DNA from 3 places in the Bradyrhizobium sp. WSM2254 genome. Region 2 is predicted to be linked to each of the others. Evidence: predicted binding sites of a transcription regulator. Region 2 holds the regulator's gene; each other region holds the start of a gene.

Region 1 (4,169 bases), on a different contig from region 2:
GGCGAGGCCGACGCCCTTCACGATCGCCGCATAGTCGTTGCGGGAGAAGCCGAGGTCGATCACGAACGGCGCCGTCATGGTGCCGGAGAAGGCGTCGGTGAACTTGAACAGCACGACGAAGGCAAGCGCAGCGAGCGCGTCCTTGCGCGCCAGGAATTCCGAGAAGGCGCCGATCGCCGCGTGCAGCACGCGCGCGAACGCCGTCTCGGCCTGCGTTGCGGCTTCCGCCCGCACCGACTGCTCGGGCTCGGTCGCGGCCAGCGCCGTGATCGTGCCGATCAGCACCATCGCCGCCATCACCACATAGCCCCACATCCAGGCCGATGTGCGCGGAATGCCGGTGCTCTCGAAACCGGAGACGATGAACAGCGCGCCCGCGGTCGAGACCAGCATGCCGATGCGATAGGCGGCGACATAGGACGCCATGCCGGCGGCCTGCTCGCTCTCCGGCAGGCTCTCGACGCGGAAGGCGTCGACCACGATGTCCTGCGTCGAGGACGTCGTCGCCACCAGCAGCGCGCCGAGCGCGACGTAGAACGGTGAGCGTGCGGGATCGGTCAGCGCCAGCAGCAGGATGGCGACGATCAGCAGCAGCTGCGAGAACAGCAGCCAGCCGCGCCGGCGTCCGAACGCGCGCGTGAACAGCGGCACGTGCAGCGCATCCACCAGCGGCGCCCACAAGAATTTCAGCGTGTAGGGCGTGCCGACCAGCGCAAACAGCCCGATGGTTCCGAGATCGACCCCGGCCTCGCGCATCCACACCAGCAGCGTCGAGCCCGACAGCGCCAGCGGCAGCCCGGACGAGAAGCCGAGGAACAGCACGATCAGCACCCGCGGTTGCAGGTACACGGCAAGGCCGTCACGCCAGGAGGCGGCCGGGGCGGAAGTCGCGGCGGGGGAGGTCGCGTCGGGGGCGGTCATGGGGAGGTGTTAGCAGATTCTGGGGGCCACAAGGGAGCTGTCGTCGTCCTCTCCGCTGTCATCGTCCGCGAAGGCGGACGATCCAGTAACCACCAGCGTCTCGGTTCAATCACACCCGCCGCAGCGTACTGGATACCCCGCCTTCGCGAGGTATGACAGCGTCGACAGTGTCATGGTGGTCCGGCTATTCCGGGATAGAGATCATCCCAATTCGGGTTGTGCTGCTCGATCAAGCGGACCTTCCAGGCCCTGTTCCACTTCTTGAGCCGCTTCTCTCGTTTGATCGCATTCTCGGGGTCATCGAACTGCTCGAAGTAGACGAGCCTCGCGACGTCATATTTCTCTGTGAAACTCTCGATCAGCTTTGACTTGTGCTCGGCTACGCGGCGGATGCGGTCATTCGTCAAGCCGATATACAGCGTGCCCCCAATCTTGCTGGCGAGGATGTACACGTAGTTGCAGCGTGCGCCCATCTGCCGCCTCTGGGATACTGGGTCGCCCGGTCAAGCCGGGCGACGACAGCGAAATTGTGGCGTCAGCGTACCGGATCTCAGAAGAGAATCACTCCCCCGCCTGGAGCTTCCTCGGGAACAGTTCGGGCGCGCCGGTTGCCACCAGGTGCGGGCCCTCCGCCGGCGCATCGGCCTTGCTGAAATCGAGCTCCTCGATCCGTCCGGCGCGCTTCTCGATCTTGTCGGCGGAGATCAGCACCTGGCGGACGTCCTCGTTGGCGTCGGCAAAATGCTTCTGCAGCTTCAGGACGCGGTCGCGCAGGCGGCCGAGATCGTCGCCGAGCTTGATGACCTCGGTGCGGATCTGGTCGGCGGCGTCGCGCATGCGCGCGTCCTTCATGATCTGCTGCATCACCTGGATCGCCAGCATCAGCAGCGAGGGCGACACCAGCACCACGCGGGCGCGATAGGCCTTCTGGATCACGTCGTCGAAACCGTCATGGATCTCGGCGTAGACCGATTCCGACGGCACGAACATCAGCGCCATCTCCTGGGTCTCGCCGGTGACGAGATATTTTTCCGCGATGTCGCTGACATGCTTCATCACGTCGCCGCGCAGCCGCTGCGTGGCGATCCGCTTCTCCTCATCGGTGCGGGCATCGTGCAGCGCGGTCATCGCCTCCAGCGGAAACTTCGCGTCGATGCAGAGCGGGCGCTGATCGGGAAGGAACACGACGCAGTCCGGCCGCTTTCCGGTCGAAAGCGTGAACTGGAACTCGTAGGCGCCCTTCGGCAAGCCGTCCTGGACGATCGCCTCCATCCGCGCCTGGCCGAAGGCGCCGCGCGACTGCTTGTTGGCGAGCACGTCGCGCAACGTCGTTACCTGTGTGGTGAGGTCGGTGAGGTTCTTGTGCGCGTTGTCGATGATGCCGAGCCGCTCGTGCAGGGCGTGCAGGCTCTCCATGGTGTTGCGGGTCGAGTGCTCCATGGACTGGCCGACGCGATGGGTGACCGAATCCAGCCGCTCATTGACCGCGCGGGCCATCTCGGCCTGGCGGCCGGCCAGCGCCTGGGTCATGGCGTCGGCACGGCCGGCAGCTTCGCTCTGGGCGTGCAGCATCTGGCTGATGCGCTCCTCGAGCTCGTCGGCGCGGATCGCATTCGCCATCGCGAGTTCCGCCCCGCGCCGCCCCGAGCGTGCAATCACCACGGCGATCACAACCAGCAGGATGAGGACCAGGACACCGAAGCCGATCAGCGCGTCGATCGTGCGCACCGGCCAGTCGCCGGCCACGAAAATGATCTCGTTCATGCCTGCCCTTCTAGCCGATTCGGCTGGCTGCACGAACGAATAGCGAACATTTCCGGTAAATGCCCCGTTAATTTTTATGGTTAACGAAACCTGAAGTTTTATGGTTAGCGGAGAGTTAACGGGGTTCCTGGCCGCATTGACCGCGTCCGGCGCCCGGCTTAAATCGCCGCCATGGCCCTCAGAGAAATCATCATCCTGCCCGACAAGCAGCTGCGTCTGGTCTCCAAGCCGATCGAGAAGGTCACGACGGAGATCCGCAAGCTTGCCGACGACATGTTCGAGACCATGTACGACGCGCCCGGCATTGGCCTCGCGGCGATCCAGATCGCGCAGCCGTTGCGGCTGATCACCATGGACCTCGCCAAGCGCGACGAGAACGGCGAGACCAAGCCGGAGCCGCGCGTCTTCATCAATCCGGAAGTCATCGCCTCGTCCGAGGAGCTGTCGGTCTACGAGGAAGGCTGCCTGTCGATCCCCGAATATTACGAGGAGGTCGAACGTCCCGCGAAGGTGCGCGTGCGCTTCACCGATCTCGACGGCAAGGTGCACGAGGAGGACGCCGAAGGCCTCTACGCCACCTGCATCCAGCACGAGATCGACCATCTCAACGGCGTCTTGTTCGTCGACTATCTGTCGAAGCTCAAGCGCGACCGCGTGATCAAGAAGTTCGAGAAAGCCGCCAAGCGCGCGGAGTAAGTAAGTTGTAAGCGACTGGTGCCGCCGCGAACGCCTCTGCGCTCCCTCCCCCCTTGCGGGGGAGGGTGGGGGAGAGGGGTAGCCCAGGAAAAAGTCTAACCGGGGCCAAGAACTAGTCCGCGCTTACGCCGACAGAGCGCGCCGTGTGGCACCCCCCTCCCTAGCCCTCCCCCGCAAGGGGGGAGGGAACGCAGCGAGTTCTGTTGATGCCCCTTCGCCTCATCTTCATGGGCACGCCCGATTTCTCCGTGCCGACGCTGCTCGAGCTCGTCGCGCATGGCCATGAAATCGTGGCTGTCTATACGCGTGCGCCGAAGCCGGGCGGGCGGCGCGGCCTGCAACTGCAGCCGACCCCGGTGGAGGAAGCCGCGCGAAAACTCGGCGTGCCCGTGCTGACGCCGAAGACGCTGAAGACGGAGGAAGCGCTGGAGCAGTTTCGCGCTTTTGACGCCGACGCCGCCGTGGTCGTCGCCTACGGCATGATCCTGCCGCAGGCCATTCTCGATGCGCCAAAGCTCGGCTGCTACAATCTGCACGCTTCGCTGCTGCCGCGCTGGCGCGGCGCCGCGCCCATCAACCGCGCCATCATGGCGGGCGATGCCGAGAGCGGCGTCATGGTGATGAAGATGGACGTCGGCCTCGACACCGGCGACGTCGCCATGGCCGAGCGCCTCGCGATCACCGACAACATGACCGCGGCGGACCTGCACGATCGCCTGTCCCGGCTCGGCGCCGACCTGATGGTGCGGGCCATGGCGGCGCTCGGCCGCGGCGGCCTCCAGCTCAAG
Region 2 (4,169 bases):
GGCGTCGCCTGCGCGGAGAGGAAAGTCAGCACCCAGGTCTGGTCGATGCCGGTCCGATAGGGCACGCCGACGCCGAGATTGATGCCGACTTCGGCGGCGTCTTCCCAGCGCAGAAAACTCCTGGCGTTGTGCAGGTCCTTGATGATCAGCGGCAGGCCCGCTTTCCAGGTGCGTCCGGGCAGGCCGAAGCCGCGGGGAAACCTGGTGTGGCGGGAGTTGAATTCGAACATGTCGGCGGTGCCATAGTAGCCGTCGACGAGCCCCATCTCGTGGGAGATATCGGGATCATTGTGCCAGAGCTCGATCGCGCCGACATGCGCCTCGTCGTCGCCGCAGAACAGCACCATGACGGCCTGCAAGAATTCGCCTGAAAACACCGGCACCGCCACGCCGCAGGTGAGGCCGGCCGCGAGCGCCTGATCGGTCCGCTTGAAATAGGAGTTGGCGAATTTGGTGAGGATCACGGGATGGCCGCTGGCCCAGGCCTTGCCGGGAAGGCCCTCGTCGTATCCGAAGCGCAAGTTCTCGCTCACGGCCTTGAACGCGGACAGCCCTTCGCCATAGAGGCCGCCGCCGAATTCCAGCCGCATGCGCGTCCGGTCCGGCACCCAGAGTTCAACGACGCGAATGAAGGTTTTCATCGACCGTGTCCGCCGCCTCAAGCCAATGACAGCATCGGCGATCTAGCCGCGGAGCGGACGTTCAAAATTCAGGCAGAGCCGCGCAAACTTCGTGCGACGGGGAGGCGCGGGGGATCTCGGCGGATTGGATTCTCAGGACGCAAACCGCACCACGTCGCCGGCCACGGCCGGCGATGGCGATTTCGATCCTGGCCCCGACCCGTGAGCCGGGGGAGCTGCCTCAGCCGATCGGCAGGCGGGTGATGGTCGGCCGACCATCGGCGATGACCTGCGGCTTGTGCTCGCGCTCGCCGCCGGGCTGGGTCACCGGCAACTGCAGCACGGTCGCGCGCTGGCCTTCGACGAGCTGCGTCACCAGTACGTATTTGCCGTCGGGGAATTCGATCGCGTCGTGATGGCGATCGGGAATGTGCGGATCGATCTTGCCGAACTTGCCGACGCGGGAGTTGATGGTGCGCGTCCAGATCCAGCGATTGTCGTAGCGGACGTTGTCGGCGAAGGCGAGCTCCGTCCCCGGCAGCAGGCAGACCGCGACGGACATGTCGGCTTCAGAGGCGAAGCCGCGCGTCGAGGTGCCTCGGAAAGTGGTCGTGACGATCGTCTCGCCGACTTCTGCGGGACGCGTCGCGACGGCATGCAGACTGTAGTCACACATCGGGTGCTCCTCATTCAGGGATAGCGACCCGCGCCTCCTTCGGAGGCACTAGCCCCTATCAGAGTGGAAGCATGTTAGCGTCTTCTCGGTTGTAGGCAAATCTGCGACTTAGATCCGCAGGCTGCCATCACAATATCTTTTTCAAATGCACGAGGAACAAAGTCCGCTCCTGTGCATTTGGCGTGCGTCCCCGTCAGCGACCAGCAGGTGCCGACCAGCCCAAATATTGCCAGGCGGGTTGCGGCGGCTGCGCGACGGCGTTGCGGGCATTGCGCAATTGCTCGCTCGTCGTCGTCTGCGCTGCCTTGCGGACATGGTGTGACTGTGCGGCGAAGGTATGCGCCGCTGATGCTGCGATCAGCGTGATCGTGACGGCGCTCAAAACGATCTTGCGCATGACGGTCTCCTCGATCTCCAGCGCCGCGAAGCGATCAGGGCTTCGTGCGGCGTGCCCGAGGATGTACCGCGGGAGAGGGGCCGGATAATCTGTGCAAAACCAGAAAGACTATCCAGCCGGAGCGGACAATCGTCCGCTCCAATCGTCAACGCGCGGGGCGCCAAGCGGCGGAGCGCGCTCAGTACTTGCGGTACAGGCCGATCAGCTTGCCCTGAATCTTCACCCGGTTGGGCGGCAGGATGCGGACCTCATAGGCCGCATTGGCGGGCTCGAGCGCGATCGAGGCACCGCGGCGGCGGAAGCGCTTCAGCGTCGCTTCCTCGTCGTCGATCAGCGCCACCACGATGTCGCCCGTGTCGGCGCTCTCGTTGCGCTGGATCAGCGCCATGTCGCCGTCGAGGATGCCGGCTTCGACCATCGAGTCGCCGCGCACTTCGAGCGCGTAGTGTTCGCCCGACCCGAGCATGTCCGGCGGTACGCTGATGGTGTGGCTACGGGTCTGCAGCGCCTCGATCGGTGTGCCGGCCGCGATGCGGCCCATCACCGGCACCGCGACGGGGCGTTCGCCCTCGTCCACGGAGGCGCTGGAGCTCGCTCGCACCTTGCCGAGATTGCCCTCGATGACGCTCGGCGTGAAGCCACGCCGGTTGCCGGCGGCGGCCTGGAGCTCGGGCAGCTTGATTACCTCGATCGCGCGGGCCCGGTTGGGCAGACGCCGGATGAAGCCTCGCTCCTCCAGTGCGGTGATCAGGCGATGGATGCCTGACTTCGAGCGCAGGTCGAGCGCGTCCTTCATCTCGTCGAAGGAGGGCGGCACGCCGCTTTCCTTCAAACGCTCGCTGATGAATCGCAGAAGCTCGTATTGTTTGCGCGTTAACATCTCGACCAAATCCCCCGGTTGATGTCGTTCGATTCCGAGACGGTGAATTCAGCGGCGAGCCGCTAGATGCTCGAAACAAATCATGAACGGACACTATATGTTCGATATGTGTTCCGCAACTGCTTAATTTACCGTGAACGCGACAAAGTTCGCGGAACGCGCACGACTTGCGGGTTCAGGCGGGCAGTCGCAGCACCTCGCAAGGCGTGCCGGCCTCGGCCTTGGGCGCGAACGGCGCGCGCACGAGAAGTGCCTGTGCCGCAGCGAGATTCGCAAGCAGCGAGGAATCCTGATGATTGACGGGAAGGGCGACAAGCGTGCCGTCGTCGCGCCGCTCCAGGCGTGCGCGCAGATAATCTTCGCGCTGGTCATTGGCACCGACCTCGCGGCCGAGCACGGCGCGCTCGCGACGATGATGAATCACCGCGCGGCCCGACAGCGCGCGAATCAACGGCACCATGAACAGGAAGGCGCACACATAGGACGACACGGGATTGCCGGGCAGGCCGATCACACCCATCGCTCCTAACCGGCCGTGCATCATCGGCTTGCCCGGCCGCATCGCGATCTTCCAGAACGCCATCGCGATGCCTTCGTCCCTCAGCGCCTGCTGGACCAGATCGTGGTCGCCGACCGAGGCGCCGCCGGTCGTAATCAGGATATCGGCGCCGCTCTCGCGGGCACGGCGGATGCCGGCGGTGGTGGCCTCCAGCGTATCGGCGGCAACACCGAGATCGACGGTATCTGCGCCCTCCTGGCGGGCGAGCGCGTGCAGGGCGTAGCCGTTGGAATAGACGATCTGGCCGGGGCCCGGGCTGGTGCCCGGCATCACCAGCTCGTCGCCGGTGGCGAGGATCGCGACCTTCGGACGGCGGCGGACGGGGAGGTGCGGGTGATTCATCCCGGCGGCGAGTGCGAGGTCGCGCTCGGTGAGCCGGGTTCCCATGCGCAGGAGCACGTCGCCCTCGCGGAAGTCGACGCCGGCGGGGCGGATGTGCCGCCCCGTGACGGCGGCTTGCTTGATCGTGATGCGCCTGCCGTCGGCGACCGTGTCCTCCTGGATCACGACCGCGTCCGCGCCGGCCGGAACGACGCCGCCGGTGAAGATTCGCATCGCTTCGCCGACGCCGACCGATCCGGCAAACGGCCGGCCCGCCGCGACCTCGCCGATCACGGTGAGCTGTGCGTCGACCTTGGCCGCATCGGCCGCGCGCACGGCGTAACCGTCCATCGCCGACATCGCCTCCGGCGGCTGCGTACGCCGCGCCGCGACGTCGCGCGCCAGTACGCGGTAATAGGCCTCGTCGAGTGGAATCATTTCTTCAGGCAACGGCTTCACGCCGGCCAGCACCGCGACGAGCGCGTCAGAAACCGGCATCAAGGCCACGGCGAAAACTCCTGCTCGGAAAGTCTGGACGAATAGGCGGCAAGAGTTCTAGCCGAGCGCGGGCGATGAAGCAAAATGGGACCGGATCAGGATTTATCCTGCTTCATCCGCTCAGTCTTGAGGGACCGTCAGCTTCGCCGCGGCATGATTTGAAGGACGAGCAAGACGGGAACGAGCGTGGCCATGGCAAGGACGACAATGACGAGAGC
Region 3 (4,169 bases), on a different contig from region 2:
TATTCGCTCGGCGGCCAGATCAAGCTGGCGGGGCCCGAGGTTCAGTTGCTGCCGGCAACCGCCCAGACGCTTGCTCTCGCGCTGCACGAGCTTTTCACCAACTCGGCCAAGTATGGCGCGCTCTCGACGCGGTCGGGCCGGCTCATGATCGGCTGGCAGGTCGAGGAGGACCACCTCACACTGATCTGGGAGGAATCCGGCGGTCCGCTGGTGAGGACGCCGAAATCTCGCGGCTTCGGCACGCGGAGCCTGCTCGCGAGCGTCGAGTCCCAGCTCGGCGGAAAGGCGCAATTCGATTGGCGCGCCGAGGGTCTGTTGTGCCGCCTGGAAGTGCCGTTGACCCGGAAGACCCCGACCGCGGCCGCGCATGGCAAGTTCGACGCCACCACCGTCCTCGCGCTCCAGCGCGCGTCGGGTTAACCCGACGCGGCGACCTTCATGCGCCGCACCGGCTGAGGTTCATGGCCGACGCGCCCTTCGAGCCAGGCTTCCGTTTGCGCGAGATCGCGTAACGCCATCGCATAGCGGCGGGCCGCGCTTCGCTCGGCACCGCGCGGCAGCTTGCGCGCCTTGCGCAGCATATCGGCGGCCGCGTTTCGATAGGCCAGTGAGCGATAGAGAAAGACAACCTTACCCATATCGAATGTTCCCGTGTTGACGGCTTCCATGGTCGCAAGGTCGGCATGAACGTCGGATGAAGCCCGACGTGACAAATCGTTCATGCCGATGGAACCCGAAATCGCCGGCTGCGTTGCACGGATGAACGAGGTCGGTTCCATGCGTGCGAGAAAGTCGCCGAAAAAGTCGCGAAGTCTGATCTCTCCTACCGGCATCATCACGATCATGACGCATGCGATGATGGGCGCGGCGCTCGGCCTCGCCTTCGGTCTCGCGCTCGTTCTATCCAACCCGCCGGTCGCAAATTTGCTGAAACACGGCGGAGATTCGGCCGCTGCCGTTTTCGTCGTCACGTTAGTGACGACATTCGCAATCGGCGCGATGCTCACAGGCATCGTGTTCATCATCGCCGAGGACAAGGAATCTTGAACCGCGCGTGAAACCTGTGAGTTGCTTTGTCGGGAACTCCGGCGGCGGATGGCGGTTGGCTGCCTGCGTCATTTTAACTCAGGGAGTTCCCGCGCATGAAGACGACCAAGCTCGCCCTCGCCATGATGTTGGCAACCGGCCTCGCCGCCGCCCCGTTCGCCGCGCAGGCGAAGTCGCACAAGGCGAAACATGAATCCTCGACGTCGTCCTCGCAGACGACGGGGGCCAACACGAAATCCAAGAGCGCCGATCCCTCCGGTCAGGGCGGCTCCGGTCCCGGCTCCGACCAGGGCGGCACCATGACGAACAACAAGGGCACGACCAACGCCAAGTAGGCTCGCCGCCGTTCATCGAAGGCCCCGCGATCGCGGGGCCTTCTTGCTTTGGTGTTCGATCCAATCCTTCTCACGCCATCGTCCGCGCACGCCTTAGCTGCGCCGGATGTCGGCGATGTTCAGGCCACCGCCCGCGGAGTTCGTCTTCACGAGATGATCGAGCTGCGCCCGCTTGCGTGCGATCAGAAGCTGGGCCGCGGCATCGTCGAGACCCTCGCGCTGCAATTGCCGGATCGCGGACCCCAGTTCGAGGATCTCGGCGCGCAGTCTCAAGATCCGGTACGTGTCCGGGTCTTCCTCCATGGCGCGCTCCCAAAATGTCTCAGCGGCGCGCGATTGCGCGCACGGGACCCGCGGCTTTCTTGAGGGAACGAAGACGTACACGATCGCGAACATCCGGCAGGACATTGCCACCGCCAGCCGCCTTCCATTCGCCGATCAGCAGATTGATTTTCCGGCGCAGATCCATCTGCGCCAGGGCCTTTTCTGAGCAGTCGCGATCGCGGTCGACGAGACCGCGCACGGTCGCCTCGACATCGGCCATTTCCAGCCTCAAGGCGCTGATCTTACGTCGAATTTCATTAATTCTGTTGTCCATGGCTTGTTAGAACAAAATAAGAACATATAGTCAAGTCACATTTCAGAACGGAGAAGCCAGATGCAGGTTCAAGGTAAATACGACGCCAGGGTTTTCCTCGCGGAGCAGATGACGAGGTCACAGGGCCTGAGGTTGAAGCGGCTCAGCGAGGAGGCCTATCAGCCCGCGCAATACGATCGCGATCTGTCCTTTACTGAAGCTGCGCGTCGCATCCAGGTGCTCGAGGCGGAGATCGAACTGGCGAACTCCTTCTAGCCAGCCTGCATTGCGCATCCGGAACGTTGCGGGCGCGCTTTCGGAACCATGCTTATGCCGAATGGGTTTTCTCCCGGCCAAGGGAGAATCCGAATGGCACGGAAGGCAAAGAAACGCCGCTACTCGCGCAGCGCCGGCAGCGACGTCGAAAGCGAAATGCGGCGCTACAAGAAGGGCACGGCAAAGAGCGGCCCCGGTGGTCGCGGCGGACGTGTGAAGAGCCGCAAGCAGGCGATCGCAATCGGCCTGTCGAAGGCGCGCAAGAAAGGCAAGAAGGTCCCGAAGAAGGCCTCGAAGCGGAAGGCATCCAAGAAAAAGACGAGCAAGAGAACGTCCAAACGCAAATCCGTCAAGCGATAGCGGCAATCGGCGCTAGATCATGCTGCCCGGCATGAAGCAGCGGATCGAGATGCCAAACGCGGTCTTCACCGGCCACACCATGGTGCGGCCGGCGCGGTTCGGCTCGGTGATGACGGCTTCATCGGGCACATCGACCCACTGCCCATCGAGGCGCACGCGATAGTGCCCGTCATGCGACTCCCAATCCGGATCGGAGACGGCAAATCCGTCGGCGTCCGAGCAGCACGGGCCGAGATGGCTGCGCAGGCTGTCGAACCAGGGCTTGAGCGGCGAATTGGCGTAGCGGCCGTCATCGCGCCCCAGGGCACTTCCAGCCGACAGCACGAGCGGCGCCACGAGCAGCGCAAGTCTCAGCGAAAGCTTCAATCGATCCATGTCGGCACCGATCAAATACGAACCGCCGGTTCCACAAGACGGCCGGACGTCCGAAGTTCCACTCTTGCAATCGCCTGGGCGCCTTCATTGCCGCCAAGGCAACACGCGATCGAATTCTGACGAGCGAACGCGGCTTTTTCGGACGAACCTGTCACCAATGCTGCCGTTGACGAGAATGTTATCGGCGACCTGTGGGTATCTCGGATGCCAACGAGAAAAGGCGGCCCGAAGGCCGCCTTTTTGGATTTGCGCCGGAAGAGCTCGACCTACGCGAGTGGCACCGCGACAAATCGGGTCGCGTCCGCACTTTTGACCTGCAACAGCACGCTGGTCTTGCCGGACGATTTGGCCTGCGCCAGCTCGGCGCGGACGTCGCCGACATTGGCGACGGGCTTGCCGCCGACATTGAGGATGACATCGCCGGTCTGAATGCCGCGCTGCGCCGCCGGCCCTCGCGGATCGACCTCGGTGACGACGACGCCCTTCTGGCCGGCGCCCTGCACGTCGCCGGCCGGCGCCAGGCTGAGCCCGAGGCGCGGCGTGCCGTTGCCCGGCTGCGCCTTGCCCTCGTCGGCCTTTCCGTTTCCTTGGGCCTGCCGCTCGTTGGGCAGCTCGCCGAGCGCGAGGGTCACCGTCTTGCTCGCGCCCTTGTGGAAGACGTCGAGCTTCACGGACGTGCCCGGCGCCAGCGTGGCGATGGTGCGGGCGAGATCGCGGGAGTCCTTGATCGCGGTACCGTTGACGGCGGTGATGACGTCGCCCGCCTCGATGCCGGCCTTTGCCGCCGGGCTATTGTCCTGCGGATTGTCGACGATCGCGCCGCGCGCCTCCTTCAGGCCGAGGCTGTCGGCGATCTCTGACGTCACCGGCTGCACCTGCACGCCGAGCCAGCCGCGGGTGACCGCACCCTTGTCCTTCAACTGCGCGACGACGAGCTTTGCGGTCGTGGCCGGAATGTCGAAGCCGATGCCGACCGAGCCGCCCGACGGCGAGAAGATCGCGGTGTTCACGCCGATCACGTTGCCGTTCATGTCGAAGGCCGGGCCGCCGGAATTGCCCTTGTTGATGGGCGCGTCGATCTGGATGAAGTCGTCATAGGGCCCGTTGCCGATGTCGCGGCCGCTGGCCGAGACGATGCCGGCGGTCACGGTGCCGCCGAGGCCGAAGGGATTGCCGACCGCGACCACCCAGTCGCCGAT

Evidence for each region. The regulator LexA, encoded in region 2, represses DNA repair genes until DNA is damaged. The targets are predictions, from matches to a motif close to TGTTCNNNNTGTGTTCNG.
Region 1: A3M7_RS0131315 (DNA recombination protein RmuC) is a predicted target of LexA. The motif match lies at 2,717-2,734, and genes of this name have one in related genera.
Region 3: A3M7_RS0124310 (DUF3072 domain-containing protein) is a predicted target of LexA. The motif match lies at 1,988-2,005, and genes of this name have one in related genera.

The regions. Positions count from the first base shown of each region.
Region 1 covers NZ_AXAB01000051.1:1,583-5,751, reverse strand. Annotated here, with positions in the region: gene A3M7_RS0131325 (MFS transporter) at 1-921, opposite strand, end outside; gene A3M7_RS0131320 (GIY-YIG nuclease family protein) at 1,092-1,394, opposite strand; gene A3M7_RS0131315 (DNA recombination protein RmuC) at 1,483-2,685, opposite strand; gene def (peptide deformylase) at 2,857-3,381, shown strand; gene fmt (methionyl-tRNA formyltransferase) at 3,588-4,169, shown strand, end outside.
Region 2 covers NZ_AXAB01000029.1:76,283-80,451, forward strand. Annotated here, with positions in the region: gene A3M7_RS0121935 (GAF domain-containing protein) at 1-641, opposite strand, end outside; gene A3M7_RS49765 (hypothetical protein) at 862-1,296, opposite strand; gene A3M7_RS49770 (hypothetical protein) at 1,490-1,693, opposite strand; gene lexA (transcriptional repressor LexA) at 1,872-2,573, opposite strand; gene glp (gephyrin-like molybdotransferase Glp) at 2,749-3,960, opposite strand.
Region 3 covers NZ_AXAB01000033.1:81,141-85,309, forward strand. Annotated here, with positions in the region: gene A3M7_RS0124280 (HWE histidine kinase domain-containing protein) at 1-420, shown strand, start outside; gene A3M7_RS50630 (hypothetical protein) at 417-845, opposite strand; gene A3M7_RS0124290 (hypothetical protein) at 778-1,047, shown strand; gene A3M7_RS0124295 (hypothetical protein) at 1,143-1,382, shown strand; gene A3M7_RS49830 (hypothetical protein) at 1,476-1,685, opposite strand; gene A3M7_RS49835 (hypothetical protein) at 1,705-1,926, opposite strand; gene A3M7_RS0124310 (DUF3072 domain-containing protein) at 2,041-2,235, shown strand; gene A3M7_RS0124315 (DUF6496 domain-containing protein) at 2,329-2,595, shown strand; gene A3M7_RS0124320 (hypothetical protein) at 2,608-2,970, opposite strand; gene A3M7_RS0124325 (Do family serine endopeptidase) at 3,237-4,169, opposite strand, start outside.